DNA from 2 places in the Variovorax sp. 05N34 genome. Region 1 is predicted to be linked to the other one. Evidence: riboswitches for the same ligand, from Rfam matches in the RefSeq annotation. Region 1 holds a riboswitch; the other holds the start of a gene.
What was found. Region 1 has a riboswitch for glycine ahead of gcvT (glycine cleavage system aminomethyltransferase GcvT). Riboswitches for the same ligand answer to the same signal wherever they lie in the genome.
Positions count from the first base shown of each region.

Region 2: linked by a shared signal. The riboswitch ahead of AC1DMA_RS11160 (FAD-dependent oxidoreductase) and the one ahead of gcvT (glycine cleavage system aminomethyltransferase GcvT) in region 1 are both predicted to bind glycine.

Region 1 is NZ_JBFTNI010000009.1:157,768-166,487, forward strand. It holds gene AC1DMA_RS23550 (ROK family protein) at 1-619, opposite strand, end outside; gene AC1DMA_RS23555 (alpha/beta fold hydrolase) at 641-1,519, opposite strand; gene AC1DMA_RS23560 (glycine betaine ABC transporter substrate-binding protein) at 1,549-3,114, shown strand; glycine riboswitch at 3,192-3,291, shown strand; glycine riboswitch at 3,307-3,416, shown strand; gene gcvT (glycine cleavage system aminomethyltransferase GcvT) at 3,463-4,623, shown strand; gene gcvH (glycine cleavage system protein GcvH) at 4,707-5,081, shown strand; gene gcvP (aminomethyl-transferring glycine dehydrogenase) at 5,219-8,125, shown strand; gene AC1DMA_RS23580 (hypothetical protein) at 8,144-8,365, opposite strand; gene AC1DMA_RS23585 (hypothetical protein) at 8,397-8,720, opposite strand, start outside.
Region 2 is NZ_JBFTNI010000003.1:438,693-447,412, forward strand. It holds gene AC1DMA_RS11125 (SDR family NAD(P)-dependent oxidoreductase) at 1-622, shown strand, start outside; gene AC1DMA_RS11130 (serine endopeptidase) at 595-1,695, opposite strand; gene AC1DMA_RS11135 (hypothetical protein) at 1,748-1,954, opposite strand; gene AC1DMA_RS11140 (phosphatase PAP2 family protein) at 2,120-2,782, opposite strand; gene AC1DMA_RS11145 (MFS transporter) at 2,793-4,745, opposite strand; gene AC1DMA_RS11150 (hypothetical protein) at 4,771-5,472, opposite strand; gene AC1DMA_RS11155 (helix-turn-helix domain-containing protein) at 5,631-6,365, shown strand; glycine riboswitch at 6,510-6,616, shown strand; gene AC1DMA_RS11160 (FAD-dependent oxidoreductase) at 6,695-7,942, shown strand; glycine riboswitch at 7,969-8,069, shown strand; glycine riboswitch at 8,074-8,179, shown strand; gene AC1DMA_RS11165 (D-amino acid dehydrogenase) at 8,267-8,720, shown strand, end outside.

The DNA of each region.
Region 1 (8,720 bases):
GCGCAAGAATGGCGTCGCGGCCCTTCAGCAGCGGCGGCGGAACCAGGTGCACCCAGCCGAGAAGGCCGCCATCGTCGGTCTCATGCGAGATGCGGCCCAATTGCACCGACTGCCCCATTTCCTGGAGGATGGCCGCGGCCTGCAGGATCGCGCGTTCGCCGACGTCGCTTTCCGGAAAGCCGCCGCCGATCACGACCCGCTCGACGCCCTTCCATGAGGGGTGACGCATAAACCGGTCGATCACCCAAGCCAGGTCTTCCGCGAATTCCTCGATGACGGCATGCACGACATCGGCGGCCCGTGAGGCCTCTTCGCCGATGGCCTTGTCGAGGACCCGCTTGCTCAGATCCCTGGAATGACGCCTTCCCAGCGGGTCAGTCCCCTTGCGTCGGCTGCGGCGGCGCCAGCGCTCGAGCAGTTCCCTGAAGGCCGTCTGGCTGGCCGCGTCACCGACAAAACCGTCCTTGTCGCGCAATTGCAGGCTATAGCCCTCGACCACCACCGAAGGGAGTTCGCGTGCGCCATGCACGTCCGGTAGGGGATGCGCGTCGTTGTCGTTCCCATCTTTGCTTTCGTTCTTCTCTTTCTTGTCTCTCTTTTCTTTCTTTTCTTTTGCCATCGTGTTCCTCGGGTGCGCCGTTCAGTCGGCCGTGGTCGCTAGTATCAACTTTGCGGTTTCGTCCGGCGCATCCCAATGGGGATAGTGTCCGCACCGGTCGAACCAGTGGACGCGAGCGTCCGGGAAGAGTTGCTGCGCGCGAGCGGCCTGGATCGGGAAGCAGAGGCGGTCGAAGCGCCCCCAGCCGATCACGAGTTGCTTTTCGAGACTGCCGACCAAAGCGCCTTCCTGCGGCGACCCTTGTATGAGGTTCTTCAGGACCAGGTTGAAGGAAGCTGCCGATGCGAAGTTGCGCATTTCATCCAGGACCAGCGAAGGCGAAAGACCGGCCGGGCGCGCCGAGACGTGCCCCAGCAGCAGCACGCGCGACCATTCGTTCGCCGTGATCGCCGGCATGGCGAATTGCAGTGCACGCGCCATTCGCCAGGAAAGGCACACGGATGCTCGATACGCATGGCGCTCCCAGCCTTCCCAGAAGCCGAGCGGCCCGAGCGACACGACCGCCCCGACGACACCGCCGCGCCGCGCCAATTCCAGAATGAGTTGCGCGCCCACTGAACTGCCAGCGGCATCGATTCCCATGAGATCGTGTTCCTTGAGAAACAAGGCGACCGCATCGCAAAGAGTGCCAATAGAAACTTCGCCATCCAGTTCAGGGCTCTTGCCGAACCCCGGCAGATCGATCGCCACCACGCTGCGCTCCGCAGCCAGCGGCGTGAGGATGGTCCTCCACGAACGCCAGGTGCCTCCCAGGCCGTGGATGAGCAACAAGGGCTTGCCTTCACCGCGACGGATGTAGTTGATGCGCACGCATTCATTCTGGTTCAGGCGCTGCACCGCAGCATCGGCACGGCGCACGATCGTCTGTAGGAGACGAACCAGTCCCTCGAAACGCCTCATCGGAGTCGCGGCGCCGATACACTGCCTCGATGCGTTCTCTGCGCCGAACCTGGCTCATCGCCTTGGCCTGCCTGGGCCTTCTCGGCGCAGCCTTGCCGTCGCACGCCCAAGGAGGCGCCGGCGAGCTCCGCATCGGATCGAAGCGATTTACCGAGTCGTACATCCTCGCGCAGGTGCTCGCGCAGACCGCGGCAGCGCACACCACACCCGCGCCCGTCGTGCGGCAAGGACTCGGCAATACGGCCATCGTCTACGAAGCGTTGACCTCCGGCGGCATCGATCTCTATGCCGAATACACCGGCACCATTGCCCTCGAAATCCTCAAGAGCGCCCAGCCCATGACGCTGGAGGACATGAACGCGGCGCTTCGTCCATTGGGACTTGGCATTGCGATTCCATTCGGCTTCAACGACGGCTATGCGCTCGCCATGCGCGCGGCCGATGCCGAGCGGCTGGGCGTGCGAACGCTCGGCGACCTCGCTGCCCACCCTGAGCTGAAACTCGGCCTGTCGAACGAATTCCTCGGACGCGCCGACGGCTGGCAAGGGCTGGCCGCTCGCTATGGCTTCACGCAGACGCCGACCGGGCTCGACCACGGACTGGCCTACGACGCGATCGCCGCGAAGCAGATCGACGTGACCGACATCTACACGACCGACGCCAAGATCGATCATCTCGGCCTGCGCGTGCTCGAAGACGACCGCCATTACTTTCCGCGCTATGACGCTGTGGTGCTCTACCGCCTCGACGTGCCCACGCGCTGGCCGCAGGCATGGGCGGCGATGCAGAAGCTGGAAGGCCGGGTGGACGAGCACGCGATGATCGAGATGAATGCGCGTGCCGAATTGCAGGGCGTGGGCTTCGATGTCATTGCGCGCGACTTCCTCGCGCAAAGCAAGATCGTCGCCCAGCCGGCCAACGCCAACACGACCCAGGCAGCCGGCGCCGCGCGCCCGAAGGATGCCGCGGCGCGCGGTTTCCTCGCCAAGCTCTTCGGCCCGGACCTCGGCCGGCTCACGCGCCAGCACCTGCTGCTGGTCGCGGTTTCGGTGGGGCTGGGCATCCTGATCGCGGTGCCATTGGGCATCCTCGTGTTTCCACACCTTCGAACGCGTGCGCTCGTGCTCGGGCTCACGGGGCTGCTGCAGACGATTCCTTCGCTTGCGCTGCTGGCGATATTGATCTCCGCAGTGGGCGCGATCGGCCTCGTTCCGGCGCTGATCGCGCTCACGCTTTATTCGCTGTTGCCGATCATGCGAAACACGGTCACGGGCTTGGCCGAGGTTTCGGCAGGGCTGCGCGAGGCCGGCACCGCCTTGGGAATGACCGCCGGGCAGACGCTGCAAGTGGTGCAGTTGCCGCTGGCGCTGCCCACCATCCTTGCCGGCGTACGGACGGCGACGACCATCGCCATTGGCACCGCGACGATCGCGGCCTTCATTGGCGCCGGAGGTTTCGGCGAGCGCATCGTGACGGGGCTGGCGCTCAACGATCGCGAACTGCTGCTGGCTGGCGCAGTGCCGGCCGCAGTGCTGGCATTGCTCAGCGAGGCATTGTTCGAATCGATCGAATACTTGATGCGCCGCAGAGGCTGAAGGCGCGGCGGAACAAGCCTTGCCCGGCTGGGCGATCGCACTGAAATCGCCGTTGAACGAGCTTTCGATCCCTTACACTGGCGCAGTCAGGAGAGAGCCCCGCTGCGCCGGGGCCGCCGAAGGCGCAGGTCCCACCAAAACACGGGCCCGAACGCTCAGGCAAAAGGACTGGCGAAGCGCCCCGCATCAGGGCGTTTCCTTGCTGGAGAGAGGCGACCCGTCGCACGACGGCCTCGCCCACCGAAGGAGCAAGCCCCAATCGTGGGGTGAATCTCTCAGGTAAAGCGGACAGCAGGGGTGGCCCATGGCTTCGGTCATGGATCTGGACTGCCCCTTTTGGAGAGAGCCTTGGCCTCCGCATCGACCGACCTTCTGAAGACTCCGCTTCACGACCTGCACGTCGAACTCGGCGCACGCATGGTGCCCTTCGCCGGCTACTCGATGCCCGTGCAGTATCCGGCCGGCCTCATGGCCGAACACAAGCACACGCGCGATGCCGCGGGTTTGTTCGACATTTCCCACATGGGCCAGTTGCGGCTTTCAGGCCCCGAGGCCGCGGCCGCGTTCGAGACCCTGATGCCAGTCGACGTCATCGGTCTCGCACCTGGAAAGCAGCGCTACGGGCTGCTGCTGAATGAAGACGGCGGCATCCTCGACGACCTGATGTTCTTCAACGAGGGCCACAACTCGCTGTTCGTGATCGTCAACGGCGCCTGCAAGCAGGCGGACATCGCGCATATCACCGTCAAAATCGGACACCGCTGCCAGGTTTCGCCGATGCCGGACCACGCGCTGCTCGCCCTTCAAGGACCGCAGGCTGCCGCAACACTGGCGCGGCTTTCACCGGGTATCGAACGGTTTGTCTTCATGACCGGCGGCGCAGCGCAAATCGGCGGCATCCCGACTTTCGTCACTCGCAGCGGCTATACCGGCGAGGACGGTTTCGAAATCTCCGTTGCCGCTGCGAACGCCGAGCGCCTGGCCCGGCTGCTGCTCGCCCAACCCGAGGTCAAGCCCATCGGCCTGGGAGCGCGCAACTCCCTGCGGCTGGAAGCCGGACTCTGCCTCTATGGCAACGACATCGACGAGACGACCACGCCGGTCGAAGCCTCGCTGGTGTGGGCCATGCAGAAGGTCCGGCGCACCGGCGGAGCCCGCGAAGGCGGATTTCCGGGTGCGGCCAAGGTGCTGGCACAGCTCACGGCTGCGGACGGGACGGCGGGCCACCTCGACCATCACACCCTCAAGCGCAAGCGCGTCGGCCTGGTCGCGATCGATCGAGTGCCAGTGCGCGACGGCACACTGCTCGAATCCTTCGAAGGCGTTGCGATCGGACAGGTGACCAGCGGATTGCTCGGCCCCACCGTCGACCGGCCGATCGCCATGGCGTACGTCGCTCTGGCCTATTCAGAGCCCGGCACGCGCATGCAGGCGATCGTCCGTGGCAAGCCGGTCCTGATGGAAGTGAGCACGATGCCTTTCATTCCCGCGCGCTATTTCCGCGGCTGAGGCCGATCCGCACGCGGCGCTCTTTTTTGCCTTTTTTCTTTGCTTTTTCCAGCCCACTTTCTCATCTCAAGGAGCTTCAGTTCATGACCACCAGGTACACCAAGGATCACGAGTGGGTTCGCCAGGAAGCCGACGCGGCGCTTGTCACGGTTGGCATCACGGTTCACGCGCAGGACGCGCTGGGCGACGTCGTTTTCGTCGACCTGCCCGAGGTCGGCAAGTCCTTCGCGCAAGGCGAAGTGGCGGGCGTGGTCGAGTCGGTCAAGGCTGCCGCGGACGTTTTCATGCCGGTCTCCGGCGAGATCACCGAAGTCAACGAAGCGCTGCGCGCCGACCCGTCGCTTGCCAACAGCGCTCCGATGGACGCTGGCTGGTTCTTCAAGGTGCGCGTCAGCGACGTGACACAGCTCGAAGCCCTGCTCGACGACACCGCGTACGAGAAATTCTCGGCGGAATAATGCGCACCCCCAGGCTTCGCGCACTGCGTGTCGCTCTCGCCCACCCCCTGCAAGGGGGCGACACCAGCAGCCTGGCAAAGCCAGTTCTGCGGTGTCCCTGACAACTTGCCGAAACCAGAACCTTCTCAAGCTACCCCATGTCGACACCCGTCCTGCCCCTTTTTCCTCCGCTCAGCGAGCTCGAGAACGCCGAGGAATTCATCGCGCGCCATATCGGAATCGAACCGGCCGACGAGACGCGAATGCTGTCGGCCATCGGATCGGCCACGCGGGCCGAACTGATCGACGGCATCGTCCCGCCCGCCATCCGGCGCGCGCGGCCGATGCGCCTGCCTGCCCCGGTCACAGAGGCTGAGGCGCTGGCCGAACTCAAGGCGATCGCCGCGAAGAACAAGGTGGCGAAGAGCTTTATCGGGCAGGGCTACTACGGCACCCATACGCCGGGCGTCATCCTGCGCAACGTGCTGGAGAACCCCGCCTGGTACACCGCCTACACGCCCTACCAGGCCGAGATCTCGCAGGGCCGGATGGAGGCACTCGTCAATTTCCAGACCATGGTGTGCGACCTCACAGGCATGGCCATTGCCAATGCTTCGATGCTCGACGAGGCGACCGCCGCGGCAGAGGCGATGACGCTTGCCCGCCGTAGCGTCAAGAGCAAGAGCAACGTGTTCCTGGTGTCCGGCGACTGTCATCCGCAGACCATCGAAGTCATCAAGACACGTGCTGCGCCTCTCGGCATCGAAGTCCGCGTCAGCACCGTGTCCGAGACGCTGCCGCACCTGATGGCGAGCTGTGAATTCTTCGGCGTGCTGGCGCAATACCCGGCCACCACCGGCCACGTGCACGACCTGCGGCCGCTGGCCGGGCATGCGCACCAGTTCGATGCCGCCTTCTGTGTGGCGGCGGACTTGCTCGCGCTCGCACTGCTCACGCCGCCGGGCGAATGGGACGCCGACATCGTCTGCGGCACCACGCAGCGCTTCGGCATGCCGATGGGCAACGGCGGCCCTCACGCGGCCTACCTGGCATGCCGCGACGAATTCAAGCGCTCGCTGCCCGGGCGCCTCGTCGGCGTCAGCGTCGACACGCATGGCGAGCCGGCCTACCGCCTCGCCCTGCAGACCCGCGAGCAGCACATCCGGCGCGAGAAAGCCACCTCGAACATTTGCACCGCGCAGGTGCTGCCGGCGGTGATAGCCAGCATGTACGCGGTCTATCACGGGCCGGAGGGCATTCGCCGCATCGCGCAGCGCGTGTCGTCGCTCACCTCGATCCTCGCGCAAGGGCTCGAACAGATGGGCCGTGAGCTGGTGAACGCAACGGCGTTCGACACGCTCACCGTCAAGACAGGCGAAGACACCGCGAAAGTCGTCGAACGCGCGGACGCCGCCAGTGTCAACCTCGGTCTGCGCGTGCAAAACCACGTCGGCATTTCGCTGGACGAGACCACGACGCGCGCGGACATCGAGACGCTCTGGGCGCTGTTCGTGCCCGCCGGAACGCCGCTGCCGCGTTTCGACGAACTCGCCGGCCGGATCGCATCGCGCATCCCCGACGACTTGCGCCGCGCGAGCGCTTTTCTCACGCATCCGGTATTCAACACGCACAAGAGCGAAACCGCGATGCTGCGCTACATCCGCAGCCTGGCCGACAAGGATCTCGCGCTCGATCGCACCATGATCCCGCTGGGAAGCTGCACGATGAAGCTCAATGCGACCAGCGAGATGATCCCGATCACCTGGCCTGAATTCGCGAACATCCATCCTTTCGCGCCGGCGGAGCAGTTGCAGGGCTACGCGCAGCTCGACAAGCAATTGCGCGCATGGCTGTGCGAAGCCACCGGCTACGCCGGCATCAGCCTTCAACCCAACGCCGGATCACAAGGCGAATACGCAGGGCTGCTTGCAATCAAGGCTTTTCATGAAGCAAGGGGCGAGAGCCATCGCGACGTGTGCCTCATTCCGTTCTCCGCGCATGGCACCAATCCGGCCAGTGCGCACATGGCGGGGATGAAGGTGGTGGTCACGGCCTGCGATGCCGAAGGCAATGTCGACATCGACGATCTCAAGCGCGCATGCGGCACCCACGGCGACAAGCTGGCCGCCGTGATGATCACCTACCCCAGCACCCACGGCGTGTTCGAGACGCGCGTGAAAGAGCTGTGCGAGATCGTCCATGCGCACGGCGGTCGCGTATACGTGGACGGCGCCAACATGAATGCGCTCGTGGGCGTCGCTGCGCCGGGCGAATTCGGCGGCGACGTGAGCCACCTGAACCTGCACAAGACCTTCTGCATCCCTCACGGCGGCGGCGGTCCGGGTGTCGGGCCGGTCTGCGTGGTCGAGGACCTTGTTCCGTATCTGCCCGGTCACGCGACAGGCGGCATTGCCTCGCATGGCGTCGGGGCCGTGTCGGCGGCACCGCTCGGCAACGCGGCCGTGCTGCCGATCAGCTGGATGTACTGCCGCATGATGGGTGCGCCCGGTCTCAAGGCTGCCACTGAAACCGCGATCCTCAGCGCCAACTACATCAGCGCGCGCCTGAAGGAGCACTACCCTACGCTCTATGCAAGCGCCAACGGCCACGTTGCGCACGAGTGCATCCTCGACCTGCGCCCGCTGAAGGACGCCAGCGGCGTCACGGCCGAAGACGTTGCCAAGCGGCTCATCGACTACGGCTTCCACGCGCCGACCTTGAGCTTCCCCGTTCCCGGCACACTGATGGTCGAACCCACCGAAAGCGAACCGCTGACTGAGCTGGACCGCTTCATCGACGCAATGATCGCCATTCGCGGCGAGATCCGCCGCGTCGAGGAAGGCGTCTGGCCGAAGGACGACAACCCGCTCAAGAACGCGCCGCATACCGCCGCGAGCCTGCTCGCCAGCGAATGGACGCGCCCTTACTCGCGCGAGCTGGCGGCGTTTCCGCTCGTCGCGCTCAAAGCGGCGAAATACTGGCCGCCCATCGGCCGGGTCGACAACGTCTACGGCGATCGCAATCTGTTCTGCAGTTGCGTGCCGATGGACGAACTGGTCAAGTAGGAAACTTTCTCGGGGCGGCTACCAGCGTTGCTGCTGCCGCCCGCCATGGATGTTGCCGGCGATGCCACCCGCAACGCCGCCGATGGCCGCGCCTATCCAGGCATCGCCTCCGGAGATCGCGGCGATCCCCGCGCCGGCTGCCGCGCCCATCGCGGCGCCGCTCACCGTCCCTTGCTGCTGCGGGCTCATGTTGGTGCAGCCGACGGCGAACACTGACCCGGCCAGTGCTGCCGCCGCCATCCAGTGGAGTCGTTTCATGATCCGTTTCCTTTCACTTGTTCTTTTGCAGACCGGGAACGGCCATTTCGAACCAGATGATGTCCAACACCGGCCGCTTGAGCTTGTCCGGGTTGGCGGCGTACCACTTATCGATGCTCGAACTCACGCTGTCGAGCGTCTGTCCTTGCATTCCCTTCGCCAGCCGCGGAATGAAGCTCTGCGCGTCCGGCGGCGGGTTCCTCGAAGAGTAAGCCGCGTCGACCTGCACGATATTGGCCAGACCGACCAGATACGCCTTCTTCACGGCCGGGGCCGACGTGGTCCATTGCTCGCCGGTCACGACCGGAATGTCGGCCGCCTTGGCGGGTACGCACGC
Region 2 (8,720 bases), on a different contig from region 1:
AGCGCTGGCCAGTCAGCTCGGCACGAACAGCGGGGCGCACGAGGCGCTCTTCGTCGAATGCGATGTAACCGACGTGGCGGCCCTGCAAGCCGCGATCGGCGCAATGCGCGCCCGCTTCGGACCGATCAAGGTGCTGATCAACAACGCCGCAAATGACCGACGCCATGAAATGGCGGACGTCACCAGCGACGACTTCGACCGTCTGGTCGCAGTCAACTTCAAGCACCAGTTTTTTGCCGCTCAGGCGGTCGCGGACGACATGCGCGCGCTGGGTGGCGGATCGATCATCAACTTCGGATCGATCAGCTGGATGATCAAGGGCCGGGGGTATCCGGTCTACCAGGCCTGCAAATCCGCGGCGCGCGGACTGACCCGATCACTGGCGCGCGACCTTGGCAAGCAGAACATCCGAGTCAATTCCATCGTCCCCGGCTGGGTCATGACCGAGCGACAGCTGCAGCTCTGGGTCAAGCCCGAATCGGGCGCCGAGATCGATGCCGCGCAATGCCTCCCTGGCCGAGTCATGGCCGAGGACATTGCCAGCATGGCGCTGTTCCTTGCGGCCGACGATTCGAAGATGTGTACCGCGCAGGACTACGTGGTCGACGCCGGCTGGACCTGAAACGGCAAGTCCGGCGGCAAGTCGCGCGGCATGGCGGCGGCCATTGCGCCGGTTCCACAAGCGTGGCAGAACCTGGCGAAGGCGCTCTTGCGCGACTTGCACACGTGGCAGTGGTCGAAGAGCCCGATGCCGCAATGCGGGCAAAAGTCGATGGCCGTGTTCTTCAAGTCCACGGGTCTCTCGCATCCAGGGCAAACGCTCTTCGCGAGTCGGGCGAGCGCTGTGTCATAGCTGAGCTCGTTGCGGCGAACCGTGTCGGGCTGCGCCTCAGCGAGTTTCTGACGCGCCAGATATCGGTTCAGCGCGACGATGGCATATCGCCCGACGAGCACCGTCACCACGATGCCGACCGCGTAACGCACATAGCCGCCGTAGCTCGGCAGATAGGGCACGAGCTCGACAAAAAACGCGAACAGCGCAAAGAAGATGAACCCCCAGACGAACGGCCACCATGTGCTCTTGCGCCTCTTCGCGAAGAGCCAGCCCGCAATCATCAGCAGCGGCAGCGTGAGCGCCAGCCGATAGCCGAAGACGCGCAGCTCGACTCGGCGGTTTTCGGCGTCCAGGCGAGTCCGCGCCTGGTCCTCAAGGATGGTCAGCTGCTGTTGCGCGCGCTGGCTTGACTGCCGGGCGTCGAGCGCGATTTGCCGCTGCGCGCCGACGGCCCGTTCGGCTTCGTCCTCCTTGAGCTTCAGCGCATCCAGCGCCTTGGTGCGGGAGACGAGCTCAGGGTCCTGGTCGGGCTGTGCAGTGGCGTGGCGGGTCGCGATCCAATTCGAGAAGGTCTCTCTCGCCGCGCGACTTGCCTGCCGAGCGGCGACGAGCTTGAGGTCCGCCTGCTCCCGTTCGCGCGCCGCATCCTGCTCCACCTTTTCGGCGTCGCGGACGGTCTTGCGCAGTGGATCGGCCGCGGCATGATCGATAAAGTCATCGATGTCGAGACTGTGCTCGACGCGCGGCAGATCTCCGACGATCGTGCTCCCGAGGCCGATCAGAAAGCTGGCGAACACCACCGCCACGACCCAGAGACCGCGGCGAAACCATTTTTCAGACAGGCGCAAGGACTTGCTCATCGGGTTCCTTCTTCATTGGGAATTCAAAAAACCTGGATAACGCGATTCTGGTCTAGGGTCTCAGCGCCACAGTCGGCTTGGCCTGTTCGCATGAACGGCCCGCATGCGCCTTCAACGGGAACAGGAACGTGCCCGCGAGCGCGACCACGACAGCCGTCAAGATCGCTTGCATCGCTGCTTTCAGGAGGCGGCGCGTGCGCGAAACACGCGCCTGGTATTCGCGGTCGTACGGCCCGAAATTGGTCGGGACCCTCTTCACGACAACACCTCGCTGCAGATCAAACCGACAGTCAGGGACATGTTGAAAGAGATTGTCTGCATGCAAGCCTCAGGGCGAAGTGAAGGTGCGCGGATGATGTTTCGCATCTGAACGTCGCGGAACAAGTTAGCGAATCAGTGGCAACTTCCAGCGCTTTCGGTATCGCTACTCGATACTCGCCTGAGGCTTCAGCCGGCGCGCGAGCAGATCGTCGCGCGTGTAGGTCCTGTCGGTTCCGGCGAGGCGCATGGCGATCACTTCGAGCGCGCCCTGCGTGGGTGCTGGCGTGCCCGGGTTCAGAAAAGCCAGAGGCGTGAGCAGACTGAGCAACACGAGACTCCAGCTCAACCGCGGATGCGGAAGCCGGTGCTGCCACAGAAGAAATGCGCCACTGACCGCCATGCCCAGCGCGAATCCAGCCGCGACTTCGGACTTCGAATGCGCGTACAGCGCCAGCCGGGACGCACCGATGAACACCGCAAACATCAATCCGAACGACGCGGCGGAAACGCGGACACGATGCGACTGCTGAGAGGCAGCGAGCCAGCATGCCACAGGCCATACGCACGCCGATAGAGCCGTGTGACCGCTGAAGCCGGTGAAGTTGATCAAGGCGATGCCGATGCCCCAGCCCAGGAACGCGATTTTCGACACGGCGATCACGCAGCACCCGAGCCCGAACAAAAGTACCCAGCGCCACGCCGATGGGCGCGTCGCTTCGCGAATGCCGAGCCACACCGCGATCCACAGCGCGACCGGCAGCAGAAAGCCACTGTCACCGAACCAGGTCACAGCGACCCAAAACCATTGGGGAAAAGGCAAGGACATCAGTCGAAATTCATGCGCTAAGAAGCCCGCTCACGCGCCGCTGCAGGATGTCGGGCTGCACCTCGGCATGGCGCAGCGCGTCGCCGACATTGAGGCCCACCCGACTGAACAGGCCTCGCCGGAAGGGTCGCACCATCGCGACGTTTTCTCCGTCTCGCACTTCGACCCGGCTGAAGTACGAGCCCCACAAATTCGTCAGAGCCATGGGAACCACCGGAACGTCGATGCCTTCGGCGCGCGCGGCCTCGAGGATTTTCATCACACCGCCCTTGAACGGCTGGAGCTGCCCGTCGCGAGTGATCGCGCCTTCGGGAAAGATGGCGAGGAGGTCGCCCTCCCGCAGCACCTGCACGGCCTGCGCGAAAGCGTCTTCGTAGGCGGCGGGATCTTCCTTCTGCGGCGCAATCGGAATGGCCTTGGCCAGCCTGAACAGCCAGCCCAGCACGGGCACGCGGAATATGCGGTGATCCATGATGAAGCGAATGGGACGCGGGCTCGCCGCCATGAGCAGCACCGCATCGATGAAGCTCACGTGATTGCAAACCAGGATCGCCGCCCCCTCGCCCGGAATATGTTCGTCCCCTTTCACGTCGAACCGATAGACGAAGCGTGACAGCACCCAGGCGACGAAGCGCAGCAGGTATTCGGGCATGAGCATGAAGATGTAGAACGCGACCACCGCATTGGCAATTCCCGTGAAGAGAAAGATCTGTGGAATCGTAAAACCAGACTTCAAAAGCGCGCCCGCAATGATTGAACTGGCAATCATGAACAGCGCGTTGAGAATATTGTTGGCCGCGATGATGCGCGCCCGGTGCGTGGACTGGCTGCGCAACTGGATCAGCGCATACATCGGCACGCTGTAGAGCCCGGCAAACAGCGACAGCAGACCGAGGTCGGCCATCACGCGCCAGTGGGCCTTCTCCCGAAGAAAGCCGCCCAATCCCAGTTCTCCAAGCGCGGGCAGCGCGCGCGACGCGAAGTACAGGTCGATTGCGAATACGCTCATCCCGATCGCACCCAACGGGACGAGGCCGATCTCGACCTGGCGCCGGCTCAGCGTCTCGCAGAGCAGCGATCCAATCCCGATGCCGACCGAGAAAACCACCAGCAGCAGCGAGGCCACCTGCTCGTCTCCGTGGAGCACCTCCTTGGCAAAGCTCGGAAACTGGCTAAGGAAGATCGCGCCGAAGAACCACATCCACGAGATGCCAAGCAGCGAGCGGAAAACAACGATGTTCCCATGGGCCAGCTTGAGATTGCGCCACGTCTCGCTCACCGGGTTCCAGTTGATCCGAAGCTCCGGATCGGTGGCGGGCGCTTGCGGGATCGCCTGCGCAACGCCTCGCCCCGCCAGCGCGAGCAGCACGCATGCCAGTGCCACCGACGTGTGGCCGATATGCGGCACCGCGATCAGAAGACCCCCGGCGACCTGCCCCAGCAGGATGGCAACGAAAGTGCCCATCTCGACCATGCCATTGCCGCCAGTGAGCTCGCGCGCGTCCAGCACCTGCGGGAGATAGGCAAACTTCACGGGCCCGAACAAGGTGGAATGCAGTCCCATCAGGAAGACGCAACCGAGCAGCACAGCCGCATCGGCCCGCATGAAGCCCCACGCGGCGATCAGCATGATCGCGATCTCGAGGTTTTTGACGAAGCGGATCATCTTCGTCTTGTCGAACTTGTCGGTGAGTTGCCCGGAAGTCGCCGAGAAGAGCAGGAAAGGCAGGATGAACAGCGCTCCGATCGCGAGCCCCGCCATGGCGGGGGGCATCCAGCTGAGCTGTAGCTGGTAGGTCACCATGACCGTGAAAGCAAACTTGAAGAGGTTGTCGTTGGCCGCTCCAGCGAATTGCGTCCAGAAGAATGGCGCAAAGCGCCGCTGACCCAGAAGCGCGAACTGGTTGGCATGCGCATGCGGATCAGGCGTGGGGGACGATGATGCGTTGGCGGTTGTGGTCATTCGCAAAGCCTGGTTGGCAAGTTCCTCAAGCCGTTAGGGCAGCGGCGCCCGGATTGTGCCGCAGCGTCTGCCGGCCCATCGCCTGCAATGCGTGCAACACCGGGAGCGCCGCCAATGCAGCCATGAAGTGCTTGAGGCCGTGGCCCGAGATCAATTGCCGGGTGGCCTCGCAAATGGACGCGTCCGACAACTCGAACAGCTTGGCCAAGACATAGAAGAAGACCACCCACCCCAGCTTCAGATCGATGGCGCCAGGCGATGATCTTGCGAGCGAGAGGACCAAAATCAGTGCCATTCCACCAAACTGCACCAGCGTCCAGGGCAAGGCATTGCCCGTCCTGTATTGGACGGCCGCCGCCACCAGGGCGCCGCTCATCGTGAGCCAGGCGGCGGGCCATCCGGCGCGCTCGCTCACCCGCTCGCAAACCGCAAGGCCGACGAGACCCGACAACGCGATGGCCGTCCCTGCTCGGTCCGCCGCGAGCCGCGTCGCATCAGGCTGCACGTGATAGAAGGCGGACGCCGCCGCGGTGAAGATCAGCCCCGCGAAGAACATCCACGCACAATCCAGCGCGTTCACAGGAAGGCGAGTGGCCGCCTGGGGCAGCGGCGCGGCGTCGAGGGCGTCTTCGTGCGCCCGATCGAGCCAATGGAGCCAACGCAAGCCCCAGATGCCAATCAGGGCCAATGGCAGATTGCTCAGGACATCCAAGGACGACAGCGGCATGACGGACTCCGGTGAAAAGTTCGATCGGCGCAATCTAGGTTGCCGGCCCCTTCGGAGGCATCGAGAATCGATACGGAGCACTTTTTCACCACCGGCGGTATCGCCCGGCAGTACCGGTTCCGATATCAACATCAACACTCGCCCTTCTGTCGCCACCCATGAGCACCACCGTCGATCTGGTCGTCGCCCTCAAGAACGAACTCAAAAACGCCCACATGACGTATGCGGACCTCGCCAGGTCGCTGGACATGGCGGAATCAAGCGTGAAGCGGATGCTCGCCAAGGGCGATATGCCGCTCACGCGAGTCGATGCGATTTGCCGGGCTCTCAAGATCGACTTCGCGGAACTCGCCCGCCGTGTCGCGGACGCTCAACCCTTGCTGAAGGAATTGACGCTCGAACAGGAAAAGGCCGTCGTGAAGGACAAGAAGCTGCTGCTGCTCGCCATCTGCGTGCTGAGCCAGTGGACCCTCGAGCAGATCGTCGCGGCCTACCGCATCAGCGAAGCCGAATGCATCGGCTATCTCGCGCAACTCGACCGCATCGGAATCATCGAACTGCGCCCCCTGAATCGCTATCGCCTGAAACTCGCCAAGACCTTCCGCTGGCGTCCCCACGGTCCGGTGATGGATTTCTTTCGCGAGAACGTTGTGCTCGACTACTACCGGGGCGGCTTCGACGGCCCCGCCGAAGGCTTGCTGCTGGTGCATGGGTCCATCAGCAAGTCGCTTGCGCCTGCTTTTCTGGACCGTCTGCAGCGTGTGGCCCAGGACTTTGCCCAACAGCATCAGACCGACCAGAAGCTGTCGCCCAAGGAACGCGAGGGCTACACATTGCTTTTGGGGATGCGCAATTGGGAGTTCGAACTGTTCACCCGCCTTCGAAGAGCGTGAACAAAGGATGAACACACAGAAACCGGTTTCTTGGATAAGATGCGGCCCGCAGAAAAGCGGACCCTTTCGTCCCACCGTCGGCGCAAACTCCCATGAACGCTCAGGTGAACCGCACGTGCGGTTCGGCGACTGCCCCACATTGATCAATCGCCGACTGGAGAGACACCACGCCATGTGGTGCACCGAAGGAGCAAGTCCGCTGCATGCCGCATCGGATGAATCTCTCAGGTAAAGAAGACAGGGGGAGCGGCAGTCTGAACACGGGTTTTCGGCGCTGACACAGTAAGCGCCAACGCCCGCCGTTCATGCCATCCCAAAAGGATTCGGACATGCGCGTGGTTGTGCTCGGCGCTGGTTTGCTCGGCGTTACGACGGCTTATTACCTTCAGCAGCTCGGTCACGAGGTGATCGTCGTGGACCGCCACGGGACCCCCGCCGCCAAAGCCAGGGGCAGGGTCGAACCCGGCGAGCCTGCCATCGCATTGCACGGCGGCGGTGCGGCTTCGGCCCGTGCTCGGCGAAGCAAAGGCAATGGGCCCCGGGTCTGGGGGAAAGTGCGTCGCCGCCTCTCCGAACTGCTCGACCGCGCCATCGGTGCGCCGCCTCAACGCGATCCGCTCGATCAACTGGTGCGCCTGGCAGCCTACAGCCGCAACACCGCACGGGCGCTTCATGACGAGGCTGGCATGCCTCAGCGGCCGCGCTCGAACGGGCTGATGAAGTTCTTTACCGACGCCGAAGCTTTTCGAGCGCGCGTGGCGCGGGCACCCCATTGGTCCGAACTCGGCTGCGAGGAGCGCCTGCTCTCGCCCGAGGAAGCGATGGCCTTCGAGCCCGCACTGCATGCCGTTGGCGCCGCGCTCGCCGGAGCAACGTTCTCGCCCGAAGACCCGGCACGCGATCCAGCCCAGTTCGCAGCCAGCATCGTCTTCCTGTGCCGCGCGGCCGGCGTGCGATTCATGATGAAGCACACGGTCGTTTCGCTGAAAATCCGCGATGGCCGGATCAGTCACGTGGACCTGCTCAATGCGCAAGGACAACCGGTAGCCCTGCGCGCGCAATCCTATGTGCTCGCCTTGGGCGCATCGAGCGTCCCGCATGCTGAAGAGCTCGGTATCGCCATGCCGCTGAACTTCGTGCGTGAGTACATCGCGACGGTGCCGGTCAAGGACGCGGCGCGTGCACCGCACATCGCACTGCACGATCGCCAGGGCAAGCTGCGCATCAGACGGCTCGAAAGCGCAAACGGTGTGTATCTCCGGGTCTCCTCCACGGTGCGTGTACGCGATGACGAAGAGAGCGAGCCCGATTCGGACCGCTTCCGAGCAATGCTGGGCCGCATCGACATTCTGTTTCCCGGAATGGCGAAAACCGATGAGGCATCGCTCGACACGGCGATGCACGCGGTAAGCAGAAACCGCCTGCCGATGATCGGCAAGACGCGAGTACCCAATCTTTTCCTCAACACGGCCCCAGGTACACCCACCTGGGCCCACGCCTGCGGCGCGAGCAAATCGGTCGCCCGTATCGTCAGCGGCTTGCGACCCGAACTCGACTTCGCCTTCAGGGGCCTGTAGCCAGCACGCCGCAGCGCCCCTACAATCAGCCCACTGCAGGAGAGCAGGCCGCCTGGCGGCCTCACCGAAGGCGCAAACTCCCATAAACGCTCAGGTCGGCTCGCAACAACGAGCCTGTACTGCACCAACTGTCAGAGCCGTCTGGAGAGCCATCACGCAAAGTGATGCACCGAAGGAGCAAACCCGTTGCGGGCGCAACGGGTGAATCTCTCAGGTACCGAGGACAGGGGGAGCGGCAACTTGGACGCACGGTCCGGTTGCTTTCGTTTTCACAGCATCCGTTTTCGTTCGATCCAATCGCTGCAACCTTAGAGGTTTACTCAAATGCGCGTGATCGTTCTTGGCGCCGGCCTGCTCGGCGTGACTTCGGCTTATTTCCTCCAGCAACTCGGCCACGAAGTGACCGTCATTGACCGGCAGGCCACACCAGCCGCCGAAACCAGCTTTGCCAACGGTGGCCAGATCTCGGTGAGCCATGCCGAGCCCTGGGCCAATCCGGGTGCACCGCTGAAGGTGCTGCAATGGCTCGGCAAGGAAGACGCCCCCCTGCTGTTCCGTCTGCGCCCAGACATGCGGCAATGGCTTTGGGGATTGCAGTTCCTGCGCGAATGCACGCCGGCGCGCACCCGCCACAACATAGAGCAGATCGTTCGCCTGGGGACCTACAGCCGCGAAACGCTGCAACAACTGCGGCGGGACACAGGCATTGCCTATGACCAGCGCATGCAGGGCATCCTTCACTTCTATACGACGCAAAAGGAATTCGACGCCGCACTGG